2 regions of the Pseudoalteromonas sp. SG43-6 genome follow, and region 1 is predicted to be linked to the other one. Evidence: predicted binding sites of a transcription regulator. Region 1 holds the regulator's gene; the other holds the start of a gene.
What was found. Region 1 encodes MetJ, which represses methionine synthesis genes. Its sites were predicted from a motif close to TAGACGTCTAGACGTCTA; they were not measured.

Region 2: a site for MetJ is predicted at 2,903-2,920, ahead of metE (5-methyltetrahydropteroyltriglutamate--homocysteine S-methyltransferase). Genes of this name have one in related genera too.

What each region holds. Positions count from the first base shown of each region.
Region 1 covers NZ_JACJEZ010000012.1:78,068-85,934, forward strand. Annotated here, with positions in the region: gene priA (primosomal protein N') at 1-783, opposite strand, end outside; gene rpmE (50S ribosomal protein L31) at 1,017-1,229, shown strand; gene H5201_RS07330 (malic enzyme-like NAD(P)-binding protein) at 1,794-3,035, shown strand; gene metJ (met regulon transcriptional regulator MetJ) at 3,145-3,465, opposite strand; gene metB (cystathionine gamma-synthase) at 3,701-4,963, shown strand; gene metL (bifunctional aspartate kinase/homoserine dehydrogenase II) at 4,970-7,315, shown strand; gene H5201_RS07350 (penicillin-binding protein 1A) at 7,397-7,867, opposite strand, start outside.
Region 2 covers NZ_JACJEZ010000034.1:38,234-46,100, forward strand. Annotated here, with positions in the region: gene H5201_RS14825 (acyloxyacyl hydrolase) at 1-189, shown strand, start outside; gene H5201_RS14830 (DUF2897 family protein) at 244-390, shown strand; gene metE (5-methyltetrahydropteroyltriglutamate--homocysteine S-methyltransferase) at 430-2,703, opposite strand; gene H5201_RS14840 (LysR family transcriptional regulator) at 2,993-3,880, shown strand; gene H5201_RS14845 (ElyC/SanA/YdcF family protein) at 3,933-4,697, shown strand; gene H5201_RS14850 (Nif3-like dinuclear metal center hexameric protein) at 4,732-5,484, opposite strand; gene H5201_RS14855 (hypothetical protein) at 5,635-6,000, shown strand; gene H5201_RS14860 (HPP family protein) at 6,034-6,507, opposite strand; gene H5201_RS14865 (TetR/AcrR family transcriptional regulator) at 6,607-7,188, shown strand; gene H5201_RS14870 (amidohydrolase family protein) at 7,235-7,867, opposite strand, start outside.

The sequences.
Region 1 (7,867 bases):
AACCGTTTGTGGCGTAAGGCCAATTTCAGGCACTAGTACGAGTGCTTGTTCACCGCGTTTTAAAACCTCTTCAAGGCATTGTAAGTAAACCTCGGTTTTACCACTGCCAGTAACACCTTCTAGTAAAAAGCTATTGAAACCGACCGCTTGATTAATGGTGGTACAGGCTACTGCTTGCTCTTTATTTAGAGTCGGCTTAGTGCCTACGGTGGGAAGTTGTTGTTGCCATTGGTTGTCGTGTTCAATCGTTTGGCTGATCAGCTCTTTGTTAAGTAAGCTGTCGATAGTTTTTTTACTAAACCCCAGCGCTTTTAATTCTGTAAGTGATGATTTACCCGAATCTGCCAGTTGTTTGAGTAAGCTTAGTTGGCTCTTTGCTTTTAAAGACGGTAATTTAGCGCCTTTTTCAGTAAGTGCCACCATACTAATACTGCTTTTATCTGGGCACAGTCCTTGACGCAGCGCGCCAGGCAGGGCGATATGAATTGTTTCACCTAGTGGGTAGCAATAATAGCGCGCAGTAAAACGCAATAATTCGATATGTCGCTCTGATAAAACGGCTTCATCATCAATCACTTCAAGCACTGCTTTAAGTTTATTAACCGGCACATCGGTGTTGGTTTTTAGCGCCAGTACGACCGCAACTTTGCGCTGATTACCAAATGGCACCCATACCCGCGCACCGACTTTAGGCATCACTGATAAACCATCGAGTTGCTCTGGAATGCGATAATCAAAGGTGCGATGCAACGGTACTTTTATAGCAACTTCAACAAAACTCATAACAACCCAAACAAGAACGAATAAGGGAGTTAATGTACTAAAATTATGGCTGAAAACCTACCTGCAAATACCTTCTTTAAAACTTTTGTTCATTTTATTAGCAAAAACGACATTTAAAGCTTGTAGCAAGTGGGGTTGTTGCTTAGAATACGCGTCCTAAATAATTTGTTTTAACGACGTATGGTGCCAGACTCCGGGTTTGGAGAGCGATGCGGCCTTAACTAGAGGTTTCTATGAAAGAAGGTATTCACCCTAAGTACGAAGTAATTTCAGCATCATGTTCATGTGGAAATAAATTCGAAACTCGTTCTACTCTGTGTAAAGACATTCACTTAGACGTATGTTCTGCGTGTCACCCGTTTTACACTGGTAAGCAAAAAGTTTTAGACACAGGTGGCCGTGTTGATCGCTTTAACAAGCGTTTCGGTTCACTTAGCAGCAAGTAATTCTTGTTGTTTTGTCGGAAAAAGCACCTTAGGGTGCTTTTTTTTATGCCTGCTATTTATTAAAAACACCGCCTTTTAGTCTTTATTTCTTGCTCTAGTGCTCCAGCTTTACGCATTCATTATGTTGTGACTATTTCCCACTTTTATATCCAGTATAGCGAGTAAATAACAGACAAATAGTGATTTGTTGACTATATTGTCATTCTCGTTAAAGCGATAAATTAAACGTTTTTGTCGGTAAAGTTAGGTCTTTTGCGGTTAAATGTTGTTAACGTCTTACTTTGATGGTTTTTAGTCATAGGCCATTATTTTTGCTTTAAAGCGTTGCATAATGAGCATTTCAAGATGGGTTTTTTGATGCTTTGTGGCGTTTTTATAGCCGAAAATTGAAGCTTTTTTGCAAAAAATGCTGACAAAACGCATAAAATGAACGGATATAGCATATAACAGGATAGACCTGATATTGCTTGAATTTAATTATAATATAGGTATCGTTCCCTATAAGATATAAGAACTGCTTACTCTCACTTTCAACTTAACTTACTTGCAGGATAAAATCGCGTTATGTCAGACTTTCGTGAACAAGCTTTACATTACCATTCGCACCCCGTTCCAGGAAAAATTAGCGTTGAGCTTACAAAGCCAGCTGAAACCGTACAGGATCTTGCACTCGCATACAGCCCCGGTGTTGCAGAACCGGTACGTGAAATAGCTGCTGATCCCGCTAATGCCTACAAATACACTGGTAAAGGCAATATGGTTGCGGTTATTACTAACGGCACCGCTATTTTAGGTTTAGGTAACTTAGGTCCATTGGCTTCAAAACCGGTTATGGAAGGTAAAGCGTTATTATTTAAACGCTTTGCGGGTCTAGATTCGATAGATATTGAGGTGAAACACAATACCACCGAAGATTTCATCAATACAGTTGCTAACATCGCTGATACGTTTGGCGGTATTAACTTAGAAGACATTAAAGCGCCAGAGTGTTTTGAAATAGAAAAAGCATTGATCGAGCGTTGTAGTATTCCAGTGTTCCACGACGATCAACACGGTACCGCGATTGTAACGGCTGCTGGTATGATCAACGCACTTGAAGTACAAGGCAAAGAAATCGAAGATGCGATTATCGTTTGTTTAGGAGCCGGTGCCGCAGCGGTTGCGTGTATGGAGCTACTGATCAAGTGTGGCGCATTGCGTGAACATATTTACATGTTAGATCGTAAAGGCGTTATTCATACTCGTCGTGATGATTTAAACGAGTACAAACAGTTATTCGCTAACAATACAGATAAGCGCACACTGCAAGATGTTATTGCTGATGCCGATGTATTTGTTGGTGTATCTGGCCCGAATTTACTTTCTCCTGACGATCTTAAGTTAATGGCTGATCGACCTGTAGTGTTTGCCTGTTCAAACCCAGATCCAGAAATCTCACCAGTGCTTGCTCATGGTGCTCGCGATGATTTAATCATGGCAACGGGTCGTTCAGATTATCCAAACCAAGTTAACAACGTGCTGTGTTTCCCATTTATTTTCCGTGGTGCGCTAGATGTGCGTGCAAGCAAAATTAATGATGAAATGAAAATTGCTGCGGTTGACGCTATTCGTAGCATTGCTAAAGAACCAGTACCAGCGGAAGTATTAAAAGCGGCGGGTGTTGAGACACTTGAATTTGGTGCGCAGTATATTATTCCAAAACCGATGGATCCGCGTCTATTACCGCGCATTGCCAAAGCAGTAGCGCAAGCGGCAATTGATTCTGGTGTTGCACAAATTGATATGCCGGAAAACTACATGGAGTAGCTGCTTCGCTGCAATTGGTAATGGCACAATAATAAAAACCTCAGCAACTTACGTTACTGAGGTTTTTTTGTAGCCAATTCCTGAAGCAGGAATATATACAAATGATAACTTAATCTTCGTTGAGTACAGGTACTTCGAGACCCATCTCAAGCATGATTTTTTTCACTTCTTCAGGCACTTTCTCTGGATTATCTTTACGTAAATCTTCATCGTTTGGCAGTGGTTGGCCAGTAAATGCGTGTAAAAATGCTTCACAAAGTAATTCGCTATTTGTTGCATGGCGAAGATTATTAATTTGACGACGAGTGCGCTCATCAGTCAAAACTTTTAATACATTTAGCGGGATCGAAACGGTGATCTTTTTAACTTGTTCTGATTTTTTCCCGTGTTCTGCGTATGGGTGAATATATTCACCATTCCATTTAGCCATAGGATGTATCGTTGCCTCAGGTTGTTAATTGTTTGCGCGACCTTTTGCAGCGCAAAGATGGCGAAATTCTATCGTGTTAAAAAAGATAGTCAAATACTTGTTTTTTAGCCATCTAGAGGCTTAAATGTTTTTACTTCTAATCTTGCGGCTAAAACCGCATAAATGCTTTGACTTATTAAATTTGATCCTCTAACCTTTTAGACGTCTAAACATCCATTTAATTGTAGGTGACGGTATGAGTCAAAAGAATAAAGCAACCATTGCAGTACGCAATGGTATTGATGCAGATAAACATCACGGCGCGGTTGTGCCTCCCATTCATTTATCGACCACCTACTCATTTGCTGATTTTGATAAAAAGCGCCAATATGATTATGGCCGTAGCGGCAACCCAAACCGTGATTTACTCGCTGAAACGCTCGCTAAGCTTGAAGGTGGCGCTAAGGGGATTATCACTGCAACGGGCATGGCTGCGGTGCATTTAGCTACTCAGCTGCTAAACAGTGACGATACCTTAGTGATCCCACATGATTGCTATGGCGGTAGTTACCGCTTATTCACCTCACTTGAAAAGCGTGGCTTATTAAAGTTAGTGGTTTTAGATTTAACTAAATCTGAAAATCATCAAAAAATTCTTGAGATAAAACCAAAGCTAATTTGGATTGAAACACCGAGTAATCCTATCTTACGGTTAACCGATATTAAAGCGATCACCACGATTGCTAAGCAGTGCGGTGCGTTGGTTGGTGCCGATAACACATTTTTATCACCTGCTTTGCAAAACCCAATTGAGTTTGGTGTTGATATTGTGGTGCATTCGACCACTAAATATATTAACGGTCACTCAGATGTTGTTGGTGGTGCGGTGATCGCCGCTACCCAAGAGTTGGGTGATGAGCTTGCTTGGTGGGCTAATAACATTGGCATTACCGGTGCCCCGTTTGATAGCTACTTAACGTTACGTGGTTTACGTACTTTGAATGTTCGTTTACGTCAGCATCAAGAAAATGCCTTTATTATTGCCCAATATCTAGAAAACTCCCCTTATGTAAGCCAAGTATATTACCCTGGATTAGTATCTCATCCACAGCATGAACTCGCTAAACAGCAGCAACGTGGTTTTGGTGGCATGGTAAGCTTTGATATCAAAGGTGATATTAATAATGCTGCAGAATTTTTGACCAGCTTAGAAGAATTTAGCTTAGCTGAGTCATTAGGTGGGGTTGAGAGTTTGATTTGTCACCCTGCAACTATGACCCACGCAGGTATGGAGGCAACTGCTCGTCTTGCTGCGGGAGTAGGTGATACCCTGATCCGTATTTCGGTGGGCATTGAAGATGTAAAAGATTTAATCGCTGACTTAGATCGTGTATTCAATAAAGTGAAACCAGGTCAAGCTCAGCACGGCGTAAAAGTAATTGCTTCCTCTGTTCAACAACAAGATGATGAGCAATCAAACTCATTTAAACTGACTCCTGCACATACGGCTTTGTGGTAATAAAAAATGGTAAATATAGTTCATAAATTTGGTGGTTCTAGCCTTAGTTCTGCAGAGCGTTATCAGGCCGTAGCAAATATTATTCTAGCCCATACGGAAGCCGGTGATTGTGTGGTGGTATCCGCAGCCGGTAAAACTACCAATACGTTAGTTACGCTATGGCAGAGTTACCAGCAAGGTGATCAACAGGCAGTGAGTGATATATTATTGCAGCTTGATAATCATCAACGTACTTTGATCGAGCAGTTATTGAGTCCAGCAGCGCGACATACGGCATTAAACGTATTAGAACAGGAGCTAGCCTTAATTGCACAGCAAACTCAACAGCAAAGCTTACAGGAAGCCGCATTGCTTGCTCACGGTGAAGTTTGGTCGGCACGATTATTGGCTAGCTATTTAAAACAGTTAAATGTTACAGCTCAAGATGTTGATGCTCGTCAATTGTTTACCCTTAATGATGGGCAATTATTACATCAAAAAAATCAACAAGCCTGTGCCGAGTTAATTTCAGCCAATTGCATTAATATTGTTACTGGTTTTATAGCCGCTGATTGCCAAGCAAATACCGTTACTTTGGGGCGCAATGGCAGTGATTACAGCGCGACTTTGTTAAGCAGTTATTGTCATGCTAGTCAGGTATCAATTTGGACTGATACCCAAGGGGTGTTTAGTACCGACCCTCGTAAAGTAAAAAAAGCGATTAAGTATTCTAAAGTATGTCGTGGCCAAGCAAACTTACTGGCGCGTTTGGGCAACCCAGTGTTACATGCTAAAACTCTCTCGCCATTAAAAAATACTGATATCAAGTTAGTCGTTCGCAGTAGTTACGACAGCGAAGCTAGCGCGACAGAAATTGTCAAAGAAGGTTACAGCAAAGCTAAGCGTTTTATCACTACCTTAGAAAATATTGATTTACTGCGCATTGATCAGCTGCGTGGCGGTGAAATTGGCGAATTAAGTCAGCTTATTCAACACAGCTTGCATCATTTTATTAAAAACGGCGATACCTACTTACTAGTGCCGGCAGCAGCGACTCATCAGGTGGTGAGTCATTTGCAAGGGCGCGCTAATATTATTGAGTCGAACTTACATGGTTGCGCTGTTGTGGCGCCACGAAATGATGTAGCGCAATTATTTGAACAAGCAACGCAAGTGCTTAGTGAGCAAAGTTTAGTGCCGCGCTTTAGCCATCAAGATGCAGACTACATATTACTACTAACGGATCAATCTATTGATAGTGATGTGTTGACCTTATTGCATGATAAGCTGATTAACAAAGGCCAAGAGCTTGCCATTATTGTTGCTGGCCTTGGTAATGTTGGTGAAGTATTTATTGAGCAACTTAGTCAGCAACTTAATCGTTTGCAACAGCATTTTAGCGTAAAGCTGGTTGGTTTATTACGCTCGCGCTCTATGTTGTTCAGCCCAAGTGGTATCGTGCTTGAGCAATGGCAGTCGCAGTGGCAAAACGAAGCAATAGATTACCAAGAAGCTGATTTACTGACACGTATCAGCGAACTCGATTACGAACACAAAGTGCTGATTGATATTACTGCTAGTGAAGCGTTTAGTAAGCTTTACCCGGCGTTTGTAAATTTAGATTGTCACCTGATCAGTGCTAATAAATATGCGGGCACTGCAAATAATGACTGGTATCAAAATTTACGCCGTAATTTAGCTGAGCGTAACTTATTATGGCGTTATAACACCAGTGTTGGTGCGGGTTTACCAATTAATTTTGCGTTAGCTGATTTACAAAACAGTGGCGACAGTATTACCCATATTGAAGGCGTGTTCTCAGGCACTTTATCGTGGTTGTGTAGCAGTTATGATGGCAGTGTGGCGTTTTCCGATTTAGTGTTGCAAGCGCAGCAAATGGGTTACACCGAGCCTGATCCACGGGAAGATTTATCAGGGCGTGATATGCAGCGTAAGCTATTAATTTTAGCTCGTGAATTAGGGCTCACCTTAGAGCTTGATGAGATTGGCTTAACACCGTTGATGCCAGAGCAACTAGCGCAAGGTGATTGGCAGTCTTTTTTAGCTAATAAGCAGTTGCTTGATGACTTTATTGCTGAAAAAGCACAGTTAGCTGGCAAAGAAAACAAAGTACTGCGTTATACCGGTGCGTTAACAATTGCTGATGGCAAAGTAACCGCTAAAGTCGGTTTGGCTTATGCAACACAGGGTGATGCCTTAGCTAACTTAACTCCAGGTGATAATATCTTTGTTATCAACAGTCAGTGGTATAGCGATAATGCGTTGGTGATCCAAGGTCCTGGTGCAGGCAAAGAAGTTACCGCAGCAGGCGTGCATTCTGATTTATATTGGTTAATACAAAACTTAAAATGAGCTCTGAGTTTGTAAAATAAAAAAAGCGCCGATTGGCGCTTTTTTTATGTAGCAGCGATTTTATATCGCGATAGAGTAATATTAAAACAGCTCTTCTTCTGTTTTAGTCTCTTCTTCAAACACGTTTTCTACATGCTGCATCACATACTTAGTGGGCGAGGTGCCTTTTTCAAAGTATTCAAAGCGACTAGTGTAATCGTTCTTTTGACTCAAGAGTCCCGTTGCTAGATCGATTCGTACCGACACTAATCCTTCAGGTGGCTCGATTGGTGCTTCTGGCTTATCTTTGAGTGCTACTCGCATAAAGTCAATCCATGCTGGTTGAGCTGTTTTAGCACCAGATTCTGCACCAGAGATCTGGGTATTATCCATGTTGTTATTATACGTCGAGCGACCAAGCGGGTTACCTGGATTATCAAATCCAACCCAGACCGAGGTCATAACATTACGGTTAAAGCCGCTAAACCAAGTATCGACAGAGTCATTAGTAGTACCCGTTTTACCGGAAAGATCGCGACGTTCTAATACCTGAGCACGCCAACCTGTGCCACT
Region 2 (7,867 bases), on a different contig from region 1:
GTCAATGACACTCACTTCGCCGGCAAAAATGTGAGTACCCACTACCAGTTTGAAGACCGACTAGGCTTTGTTGCTGATTTTGGAAAAACCAAAGCTGCGGTGCGTTATTTACACTATTCAAATGCAGGGTTTAAAAGACCAAACCCAGGTCTTGATTTTATTTCGCTGTCGTTTTCTAGACGTTTTTAACCCTAGAAATCTTTGCTACACTAAGTACTTATAAATGACTCATTAGAGATCACCATGCAAATTTGGCATATACTCATCATCATCTTAGTGTTGGCAATCATTATCGGTAATATTTTGCTGATCAAACACTCAGCAAAAATGGATTTTAAAAAACCAACCGATGAAGATGAACTCAAATCAGAGCAACAAAAAAAGCCCTAACTAAGTTTTGTTAGGGCTTTACATCGTAGGAGATGTTCTTTACTGCAGCTCCTCACGCAGCTCTTTGGTTGCTTTAACCATATTATCAAGAGCTTGTCGCGTTTCTTGCCAACCACGGGTTTTCAAACCACAGTCCGGGTTTACCCATAAACGCGCAACCGGTATTTTTCGTGCGGCTTTATGGATCAACGTTTTCATCCATGCAATATCCGGTACATTCGGAGTGTGAATATCATATACACCTGGACCAATATCATTTGGATAATCAAAATTCTCAAATGCTTCAAGTAGTTCCATGTTAGAACGTGAGGTTTCAATGGTGATCACATCGGCATCCATATCTGCAATCGCGGCAATAATACCGTTAAATTCGGCGTAACACATGTGAGTATGAATTTGTGTTTCATCTTTCACACCGCTTGCTGAGACCCTAAATGCATACGCTGCCCATTCTAAATATGCTTGCCATTGGCTACATTTAAGCGGCATACCTTCACGAAATGCAGGTTCATCAATTTGAATAATATCAATACCGGCATTTTGTAAATCGACCACTTCATCACGTAACGCAAGTGCAATTTGATTAGCGATGGTGGGTTTGTCTAAATCATCACGAATGAATGACCAAAACAGAATAGTTACAGGACCTGTTAGCATGCCTTTCATTTTCTTACTCGTCAGCGACTGTGCGTATTTTGTCCACTGAACCGTCATCGCTTTTTCACGTGATACATCCCCCCAAATTACAGGTGGTTTCACGCATCGCGAGCCGTAGCTTTGCACCCAACCAAACTGGGTAAAAGCAAAGCCTTCTAATAGTTCAGCAAAGTATTCAACCATGTCATTACGCTCCGCTTCGCCGTGCACTAACACATCTAAATCAAGCGCCTCTTGCTCTTCAACAGCGTAGCGAATTTCTGCTTTCATTTGCCTTTGATAATCATCCGCAGATAATTCACCGGCTTTATAATCACGGCGTGCTTGACGAATTACTTGAGTTTGTGGAAATGATCCTATCGTGGTGGTCGGCAGTAGCGGTAAATTAAGTGCTGCATGTTGTTTTTCAATACGTTGAGCAAATGCATGATTACGCTTACCGTCTTTTGCGGTGAGTGCAGTTACACGCTGTTGTACAGCTGTATTATTTACACGAGTAGAGGTTAAGCGTGCTTTAATAGGTGCTGAATAAGCAACGAGCTCACTGCTATCATTGCTTTCAAGCGCGGCTTTTAATAATGACAACTCTTGGCCTTTTTGTTTTGCAAATGCAAGCCATGAACAAAGTTCATCATCGAGCTTTTCTTCTTGCTCTAAATCAACCGGTGTATGCAGTAAAGAACAAGATGGGGCAAGCCATAGATTATCACCGCGCTTTAGCGCAATGTCTTTTATGCTATTAAATACAGCCTCTAAATCAGTACGCCAAATATTACGGCCATTTACTACGCCTAATGATAAAACTTGATCTGTACTTAATAATATATCTAGTTTTGCAACATCAACATTTGTTGCAACACAATCAAAATGTACGCCATCAACAGGGTAACCTGCAATATCATCAAAGTAGGCAGTGACTGAGTCAAAATAACTAGCAAGTAACAACTTCACGCCTTGACCTGCAAGTGAACGAAAGCTTGTTTTTAATGCCTCTTGATAATCTTCTGTCAGCTCTAAACCTAAAATAGGCTCATCAACTTGTACCCATTCAATCCCTTGCTGCGCTAATTTAGCTAACATGTGTTGATAAACAGCTAATAGTTTTTCAAGTAAGCTAAGTTTATCAAACTCCTCACCAGCACATTTTGCTAAGTAAAGATAAGTGACGGGGCCGACCAATACTACTTTTGCATTGTGCCCCAATGCTTGTGCTTGAGTAACTTGCTCGAATAACTCAGTGCAAGTTAGTTGAAACTGCTGATCATGAGTTAGCTCTGGAACTATGTAATGATAATTAGTATTAAACCACTTTGTCATTTCGCTTGCTGCACATGAACAACCGCTTGGTGCACGACCACGCCCAATACGAAATAATGTATCAAGATCAATGCTACCATCCGCTTTTTGATGACGCTTGGGCACTGCGCCAATCAATAAAGAGGTAGATAACACATGGTCATACCAAGCAAAGTCACCTACCGGTAATAAATCAATCCCAGCATCTGCTTGAAGAGCCCAATTTTCTGCCCGGATCGTCTTACCTTGATCAAGCAACTGCTCTTGGCTGATTTTACCAGCCCAGTATGATTCTACTGCAAATTTTAGTTCACGCTTTCTACCTATGCGAGGAAAACCTAAGTTATGTAATTGTGCCATGTTGAAATTCCCTTCCAGCTGTTTAGATAGCTAAAACCATAAACCTATACCTGACATCAAACAATTGATGCTTCCTCAGTTTCAACTTGAGGTAAATTCATGGAAATGATTTTTTGCAAACTCAAAAAACACAATGACATCGCTGTCAAATATGATGCTATAGTAGACTTGTAAATTTCACGTAAAAAAACGGGATTTATAGCCATCTAGACGTTGAAGCATCTTAATTTAAGGCGTATTATGGCTGTAATCTGAGTTAAACTCACCTTTACCATGAGAATTATTAAAGATGATTGATGTAAAACACTTAAAGACCATCGCAACCTTGAAAGAAACCGGTTCTTTGGTAAATACTGCGCGCGAATTATTTTTGACTCAATCCGCTTTATCTCATCAAATCAAAGATTTAGAAAACAAGCTTGATTGCCAACTATTTGAACGTAAAACTCAACCGGTGCGCTTTACCCCACAAGGTATGCTATTACTTGAACTTGCCAGCGAAGTACTCCCGCGTGTTGAAGCAACCAAATGCCGTTTAAAAGAAAGTCTTAATCAACCAATTTCACAATTACGACTCAGTGTTGAATGCCATGCTTGTTTTCATTGGTTATTACCAACAATTAAAGAATTCAATAACTTTTGGCCTGATATCAAAGTTGATTATGAGCGCGGCTTTAGTTATGACGCTATTCCTGAGCTGCTCAGTGATGAATTAGATTTAGTACTCACTTCAGACATTCGTGAACCAGATAAACTTGAATACGCACATTTATTTGATTTTAAGCTTAAATTAATTGTTGCCCCAGATCATGAACTAGCGAAAAAAGCCTATGTAACGGCGCTTGATTTGAAAAACGAGACGATTATTTCATACCCTATTCCACGAGAGCGTCAGGATATCTTCAAACATTTTATTCAAAATGCACGTTTTGATGGCACCTTGAAAACCGTAGATCAGGGCTTGCTCATTTTTCAGCTTGTCAGTGCCGGAATGGGGGTTGCAGCATTACCGGATTGGTTAGTAACACCATATGAAAGCCAAGGACTCATTAAGTCGATTCCATTAGGCGCGCTGGGATTAACCCGTCCAATGTATTTAGCCATGAAAAAGAATATGAAAGATAACCCAGTGTATCGCCACTTTTTAAATACCTGTAAGTTAAATAACGGTCGATAAAATAGGTTTAACCCAGTAGCATACAGAAAACCCCTTTATGTGTGCTACTGTGATGTTTGAACTGAAAAAAATCCTCGGTGCAATGCTAATGCCATTGCCTCTGTTTGCTCTACTGTGCTTTGTTTGCTTATTAATCGCACTGCGTACCAAGAAAGTCAGCATATTTATTGGTTTAATCGCAATTACCAGTTTATTGCTGATCAGTACCCCTTTTATTGGTCAAAAAATAATTGCTCCAAATTCACAGTTAAAGTATGTTTTTGATACAAATAAACAGCCGATACTCGATAAAATAGTGGTACTTGGTTGTGATATAAATCCTAACCCAAAACTTAACGCCAATAGCCAACTTGGTAATTGTGCTAAAAGCCGCCTAATCGAAGCTATGCGCTTAGCATATGTGTACCCACAAGCTCAACTTATTGTTTCAGGTGGCGGTTACAATAAAGTGACCAACAGTAGTTTGATGCAACAAACCGCGATAAGTTTAGGTATTGATGCGCAGCGTATTAAACAAAATCCTACGGCTATGGATACCGCCGATGAAGCACGGCTTTTAGCACCTGCTCTAGTTGATTTTAAAGTTGCACTGGTAACTTCGGCAAGTCACATGGCACGAGCAAAAGATCTATTTAATAGCCAAGGCGTTGATGTTATTCCAGCCGCCACTGACTTTCATGACTTTAGCGAATGGCCTACCCATAAACAGTATATTCCAAGTGCTGATGTGCTATTAGCGGTGACCCGTGATTGGCATGAAAGAATAGGCATGTTTTTGATAAGTGTGCGCCGCTGGATTGATCCAGAAGCGCTTTAAGGTCTAACTCACTTAAAGTGAATTAGCTGGCAACTCAAACTGGGTTGTCTATATCAATGAAGGTTACATCAAAACCATGTTGCTCAGCCAATAACTCACCGAGCGCTTTTATGCCATAGCGTTCGGTGGCGTGATGGCCTGCGGCAAAAAAATCGATCTTTTGCTCACGCGAACTGTGAATGGTCTGCTCTGAAGCCTCGCCTGTTAAATAGGCATCAATCCCCTGGCTAGCAGCCAAATCAATATAACCTTGACCACCTCCAGTACACCAAGCGATGGTCTCAATTAGCTCATCACGTACTAGACTCACTAAAGGTTCACGAGCAAGCACTGTTAATATTTTTTGTGCAAATTGCTCACCACTCATTGGGATTTTTAAACGCCCTTTGACTGCGACACTATTTGCTACAGGCTCCAAACCATCGAGTATTTCTAAATCAAGTAGCTGTGCTAATTGCGCGTTATTACCGATTGATGGATGCACATCAAGAGGTAAATGATAGGCAAATAAATTGATATCATGATTAAGTAACGCAGCTATGCGACGCTTTTTCATACCGGTAATAGGTTGCGCTTCACCTTTCCAGAAATAACCATGATGAACTAATATTGTGTCTGCGCCATGCGCAATTGCAGCATCGATTAATGCTTGACTGGCAGTGACACCTGTAACAATTTTTTTTATCTGTTCACGTCCTTCGACTTGTAGCCCATTTGGGCAAAAGTCTTGAATAGAATCAGGTCTTAAAATGGTATTTAGTAATTGGTTAAATTCTCTGCGCTGCATTTTTTTATTCCAGATTAGCGTTAAATTTTGTGCAAATTTTGGCGTTTATAGGGCTAAAATGGAAGGAAAATCGCAAAAAATTGAAAAGTAAGTCAAAAATAGGTATAAATAAATATTCTCAATCTGTGTTTACAACGTATAGGGCCTCTGATGAGCAAACTAGACAAAACAGAAGTATTAAATGCCTTTGAAGCAGCATACCAAGCAGCCAATGGTAAGAAACCTGAAATCACCAGCAAACCTGGTTGGTACAGCATCGACGGCGGCAAAAACTTGCGCCTTGCAGAAGTTGCTGAATTAACAGAGCAGCTAACTTCAGGCGATACGTCTGCACAACCTGCAGCACCTGCTAAGAAAACTAAAACTAAATCAGCAGTGCCAGCTAAAGCAGCTGTTAAAAAAGCACCATTTACTATAACAACAGCTAATGAAGAAGGTTACACTGCCGAAGAGTTTTGGATTGTGTACCTAGCTAAAAAAGATCACGATTGCCGCTTACCTCGCGGTGTTGTGTAATAACTTTAGACTCGTAGCATAAAAAAACCGCTTTTAAGCGGTTTTTTTATGGCCAACAACGTCGAGTTTTGTATTCAACCACCCTGATATATACCCACAGATAACAATAAACACGGTACCAACAAGAACTGGCATAATCAAAAAGTCCCAACTTTGACCACTGACCATAATTAAAATAGGGTTGGCCCCTGCTGCAGGATGTATGGTGTTAGTCAACATCATTGCGGTCACAGCTAATCCAGTCGCAATAGCAATACTGATCGGATCCACGCCTATAAAACTAATAAAAGCCAAACCTATCACGGCAGTGATGAAATGCCCTACAATAACATTTTTTGCTTTTGCTAAAGGGCTTTTTGGTACACCAAACACCAGCACCGCAGTTGCGCCAAATGGTGCCATAAGCCATACACCATAATTCCCTAAACTTTCTAAATATGCTAATACCGAAAGTGTCAGTGCAGAAAAGATACCCGCGATAACGGCTTTGTAAAATACATCATTCATTAATATTACTTCCTTTAGAGGTAGACCGACTTGTCTACATTTAGATGATAGACAAGTCGGTCTACTTATGTCAAGCTTACTTTTTGACTAGGAGCAACCATGGATAAACGTACCCAGATAATTAATACCGCACTCAGTGCGTTCTATCAAAGAGGGATCCATGCGGTAGGCATTAATGAAATACTTAAAGAAGCAGGTGTTGCAAAAAAAACGCTTTATAATCATTTCGTCAGTAAAGATGAGTTGATCTGTGCGTGTTTAGAGCTCAGAGATCAGCGCTTTAATCAGTGGTTGTATGAACAATTAGAAAACTGCAATACCCCCTTCGAAGTGGCTAATGCACTTTTTAGCGCACTCTCCGCTTGGATAGATAATAAAGTCTCTGAGCTTGGACCTTTTAATGGCTGTTTTTTTATTAATACCGCAGCGGAGTTTCCACACAGCGAGCACCCTATCGCGATGCTTTGCAAAGCACACAAAGAATCAGTTTTACAATTATTGTTCGATAAACTCTCACACACAGAACAACTTAAAGGTCAGTTAGAAAAAACCATACAGTTAGCACAATTATTAATGACCTTAAAAGAAGGTATGATCTGTCAGGCTAGAGTGACGCACTCCAGTAATACACTATTGCAAGACCCAGTATTATTACGCCAACTTATAGCAAGTAGCATATAAAAAAAGCGGCTGTTCAGCCGCTTTTGATTGGTTATAACACTAATAATTACTTATCTTCAAAGTACAATTTGTCGCGTGCTTTTTTGCCAACTTCATTCATAGTCGCGGCATCAAATAACCGACCGTTGATCATCGTATAATCAACTTTATCTGTATCACGAATATTAGTCAGTGGATTACCATCAATCACCATTAGGTCAGCAAGTTTACCGACTTCCAATGAGCCGATATTCTGATCAAGGCCGATGTACTTGGCCGGATCAAGCGTCGCCGCACGAATAGCTTCCAGTGGACTCATACCACCTTGAGCAAACATCCAAATCTCCCAGTGCGCTGCAAGGCCTTCGCGCTGACCATGTGCACCTAGATTCACTAAAACACCTAAATCTTGTAGCTCTTTTGCTACCCGTGCATTGTTAAAGTGATTATAGTGGTGATCGGGTGCTTTAACACGGCGCATTGAACGTGGTAATAATTGGTTTTTTGGCACAAATTTACTTAAGCGCGGGTGATTCCACACATCAGTCTTATCATACCAATAGTTTTCTCCCCAGATGCCGCCATATGCCACACCAAGTGTTGGCGTGTAGCCTACATCACTTTGTGACCAAAGCTGCTTGATATCATCATAAATATTCGCCACGGGAATTGAGTGCTCAATGCCCGTATGACCATCAAC